2 regions of the Streptomyces sp. HUAS MS02 genome follow, and region 2 is predicted to be linked to the other one. Evidence: riboswitches for the same ligand, from Rfam matches in the RefSeq annotation. Region 2 holds a riboswitch; the other holds the start of a gene.
The links. A riboswitch is a leader RNA that binds a small molecule or an ion and turns the genes downstream of it on or off. The one in region 2 is predicted to bind S-adenosylmethionine.

Region 1: linked by a shared signal. The riboswitch ahead of thrC (threonine synthase) and the one ahead of ACZ9QC_RS31015 (aminotransferase class V-fold PLP-dependent enzyme) in region 2 are both predicted to bind S-adenosylmethionine.

Annotation. Positions count from the first base shown of each region.
Region 1 is NZ_CM146747.1:5,365,286-5,367,482, reverse strand. It holds gene thrC (threonine synthase) at 1-946, opposite strand, end outside; SAM riboswitch class I at 964-1,135, opposite strand; gene ACZ9QC_RS23160 (glucosyl-3-phosphoglycerate synthase) at 1,267-2,197, shown strand, end outside.
Region 2 is NZ_CM146747.1:7,216,629-7,218,825, forward strand. It holds gene trpD (anthranilate phosphoribosyltransferase) at 1-320, shown strand, start outside; SAM riboswitch class IV at 588-703, shown strand; gene ACZ9QC_RS31015 (aminotransferase class V-fold PLP-dependent enzyme) at 831-2,192, shown strand.

The DNA of each region.
Region 1 (2,197 bases), 1.9 Mb from region 2:
GGGGGCGCACCACGTCGTGCCCGGCCTTGAAGGCCACCGACACCGGCGAGCACCCCTCGGCCTGCGCGCCGAAGATCTTGTAGGGCTTGTCCTCGACGAGCCCGAGCTTGATCAGCTCCTGCAGCCCCTTGTCGATCTTCGTGAGCTGCGACCCGGAGGCGATCGGCACGACCAGCTGGTCGGGGAGCTGCCAGCCGAGCTGCTCGCAGATCTCGTACGCGAGCGTCTTGGAGCCCTCGGCGTAGTACGGCCGCAGGTTGACGTTCACGAAGCCCCAGCCCTCGCCGGCCGGGTCGCCGATCAGCTCGGAGCAGAAGCGGTTCACGTCGTCGTAGTTGCCCTCGATGCCGACGAGCTCGCCGCCGTAGATCGCGGCCATGACGACCTTGCCCTGCTCCAGGTCGTGCGGGATGAACACGCAGGACCGGAAGCCGGCGCGGGCGGCGGCGGCGCCGACGGCACCGGCCAGGTTGCCCGTGGAGGAGCAGGAGAGGGTGGTGAAGCCGAAGGCGCGGGCCGCCTCCAGGGCCTGCGCGACGACCCGGTCCTTGAAGGAGTGCGTCGGGTTGCCGGAGTCGTCCTTGACGAAGAGCTTGCCGGCGTCGACGCCGAGCGCGGCGGCCAGGTTGTCGGCCTTGACGAGCTGGGTCCAGCCGGGGTTGATGTTCGGCTTGGTGGCCACGTCCGCCGGGACGGGCAGCAGGGGCGCGTACCGCCAGATGTTCGCGGGACCGGACTCGATCCGCTTGCGCAACTCCTCCGTTTCGTAGGAGGAGTAGTCGTACGCGATCTCCAGCGGCCCGAAACACTCCTCGCACGCGAAGACCGGGCCGAGGGGTACGCGGTGACCGCACTCACGACAGCTCAGAGCCGCGGCGGGGCCGAGGTCTACTGTGGAGGTGGAGCCGAGGGAGTCGGTGGTGCTTGCAACAGTCTGCGCAGCCATGGAGGCGAGGCCCTTTCTCCTCATCTTCCTCACGACGCACTTCGCCGTGAGACGGATTTGGCACCTTCCCTAGCCGGGAGCCTCACCACGAAGACGATGACGCGACGATGCGCGAATGATGTGGTCAGACCGGCTGGAGGGTTGCCGGGGCTTCATCGGGCCGTATCCCTCTGCCCCTCTGGATGAGCGGTATTTGGTTGTATACGCCGACGAGCCGCGACATGCGATGGTCACCAGCGTTGTCCAAGACTGTAACCGAAGGCCAGGACAGTTGAGAGAGCCGTCCGAACCGCGAGATGAACGCAGAGGAGCCGCGCACTGTGCTGAAGGAAGTCGAGCGCTGGCTGAGTACCCGCTCCTGGTCCATGTCCGACCGCCCGCTCCACCGCATCATGGCCGCGAAACGCGCCACGGGACAGACCGTCAGCGTCGTCCTGCCCGCGCTGAACGAGGAGGAGACGGTCGGCGACATCGTCGCGATCATCCGTCACGACCTCATGCGGCAGGTCCCGCTCGTCGACGAGATCGTGGTCGTCGACTCCGGCTCGACCGACCGGACGTCGCAGGTCGCGGCAGCCGCCGGGGCCACGGTCGTCCACCGCGACGACATCCTGCCCCGCCTCCCGGCCGTGCCCGGCAAGGGTGAGGTCCTGTGGCGGTCGCTGATGGTGACCTCCGGCGACATCGTCTGCTTCATCGACGCAGACCTCAAGGAGTTCTCGTCGGACTTCGTCTCCGGGATCGTCGGCCCCCTGCTCACCGACCCCGGTGTCGACCTCGTCAAGGCGATGTACGACCGCCCCCTGGGCTCGGCCGCCGGCCAGGGCGGGCGTGTGACGGAACTCATGGCCCGCCCCCTGCTCAACATGCACTGGCCGCAGCTGGCCGGCTTCGTCCAGCCGCTCGGCGGCGAGTACGCGGCGCGGCGCTCCCTCCTCGAACGGCTGCCGTTCCCGGTGGGCTACGGCATCGAGCTGGGCATGCTGGTCGACGCGCTGCACCTGGTCGGCCTGGACGCGCTCGCGCAGGTCGACGTGGGCGTCCGCAAACACCGGCACCAGGACGGGGCGGCGCTGGGCCGCATGTCGGCGGCGATCTACCGCACGGCTCAGCTGCGGCTGGCCCGGGGCCACCTGATCCGTCCCGTCCTGACGCAGTTCGAACGGGGCCGGGAAGGTTTTGAGCCGCGCACGTATTCGGTGGACCTGGAGGAACGGCCGCCGATGGGGGAGATCGAGGAGTACGCGGAGC
Region 2 (2,197 bases):
GGGTCGTGCGGGACGGCAAGGTGACCGAGGAGCGCTTCGACCCGCGTGACGTGGGGTTGGAGCTGGTGCCGGTGGAGGCGTTGCGGGGGGCGGACGCGTCCTACAACGCGGATGTCGCGCGGCGGTTGCTGGCCGGGGAGACGGGTCCCGTGCGGGACGCGGTGCTGCTGAACTCGGCGGCGGCGCTGGTGGCGCTGGAGCCGACGTCCGGGCCGCTGGCGGAGCAGTTGCGGGGCGGGATGGCCAAGGCCGCGGAATCGATCGATTCCGGGTCGGCGCGGCGGGTTCTCGAGCGGTGGGTCGCGGCGACGAACCGGTAGTTCTTCGGGTGCGGGTCGGTGGGGGCTTCTCGCGCAGTTCCCCGCCCCTGAGAAAAGCAGGGGCTTCGCCCCGTGCTTTTCAACCTGCGGCCCCGCCGCTTTTCAGGCCCGCAGGGCCTGGTCGTTCAGGGGCGCGGGCAACTGCGCGAGAAGCCCCACCGACCCGCACCCGCCAACGAATGCGCGCCCCCGAGCTATGAGGCGCCCCATCCCGTCATCCGGACAGAAGTTGCGGCCCGACGATCACCTCACGTACGTTCTGCTTCAGGTCATGAGTGACAGCCCATAGCCCCGGCTGGCTGTCCGGCAACCCTCCGTCCGTGGCGGGGTGCCCCGGGTGAGGACCGGGTCGTAGGCAGCGAGGTCTACGGCAAGCGCGGTTTCGAGGGAGTCTTCCGTGAGCAAGCGAATGCGATAGGGCCGCCGAGCCCCGCCTCCGCGCACCCCTTTCTCTTCTTTCTCTTCCTCCGCATGCCTTCTTTCGGCATGCCTCCTCACGGGAGTACCCCCATGTCTGTCTCCACCCTTGCCGCCGACCAGTCCGTTTGTGCCCCGCTGCCCGTTCTGGGGCGGGATGTCACCGTCCCGCTCGTCACCGGCGGCGAGGTCAGCTACGCCGCGCTCGACTACGCGGCCAGCGCCCCGGCCCTGCAGCGCGTCTGGGACGACGTGGCGGCGTACGCGCCCTACTACGGCAGCGTCCACCGCGGCGCCGGCTACCTCTCCCAGCTGTCGACCGACCTCTTCGAGAACGCCCGCAGGACCGTCGCGGAGTTCCTCGACTGCCGCGCCGACGACCAGCTGATCTTCACCCGGTCGACGACGGACTCGCTGAACCTGCTGGCCCAGGCGCTCCCCGCCGACTGCCAGGTCTTCGTCTTCGAGACCGAGCACCACGCCTCGCTGCTGCCGTGGCGGAACGCCCGGGTCAGCTACCTGGACGCGCCCCGCACGCCGAGGGAAGCCGTCGCCACCCTGGAGGCCGCCCTCGCCGACCGAGACCCGCACGGGCCGGCGCTGGTCTGCGTCACCGGTGCCTCCAACGTCACCGGTGAGATCTGGCCGGTGCGGGAGCTGGCCGCCGCCGCGCACGCGCACGGCGCGCGGATCGTCCTCGACGCCGCCCAGCTGGCCCCCCACCACCCCCTCTCCGTGCAGGAGTTGGACGTGGACTGGGTCGCCTTCTCCGGCCACAAGCTGTACGCGCCCTTCGGTTCGGGCGTCCTCGCCGGCCGCGCCGACTGGCTGCGCGCGGCGGACCCGTACCTCGCGGGCGGCGGTGCCAGCCGCAAGGTGACCCGGCGCACCGACGGCGGTGTGGATGTCGAGTGGCACGAGACCGCCGCCCGGCACGAGGCCGGTTCGCCCAACGTCATCGGCGCCTACTCGATCGCCTCCGCCTGCAAGGCGCTCACCGAGGCCGGGTTCGACACCCTGGTCGCCCGTGAGCGGCACCTGATCGACACCGTGCGCGCCGGGCTCGCCGAGGTGCCCGAGGTGCGGATCCTCTCGCTCTTCGGGAACGACGCCCCGCGCGTCGGCGTCATCTCCTTCGTCGTCGAGGGCTGGAACAGCTCCCACTTCGCCGCCGCCCTCTCCGCCGAGTACGGCATCGGCGTACGCGACGGCCTCTTCTGCGCCCACCCCCTCGTCCGCACCCTCCTCGGCAGCGACCCGCAGACCCAGGGCGAGTGCGGCGCCCCCGAGGCCGCGCCCGGCGAGCGCTCCCTGAACGCGATCCGGGTGAGCTTCGGCGCGGGCACCCCCGACGAGCACGTGGAGCGGTTCGTGGGCGCGGTGAAGGAGCTCGTACGGGACGGCGCACAGTGGAACTACCGTACGGAGGACGGGCGTTGCGTTCCGGCCGTGTGATCGGC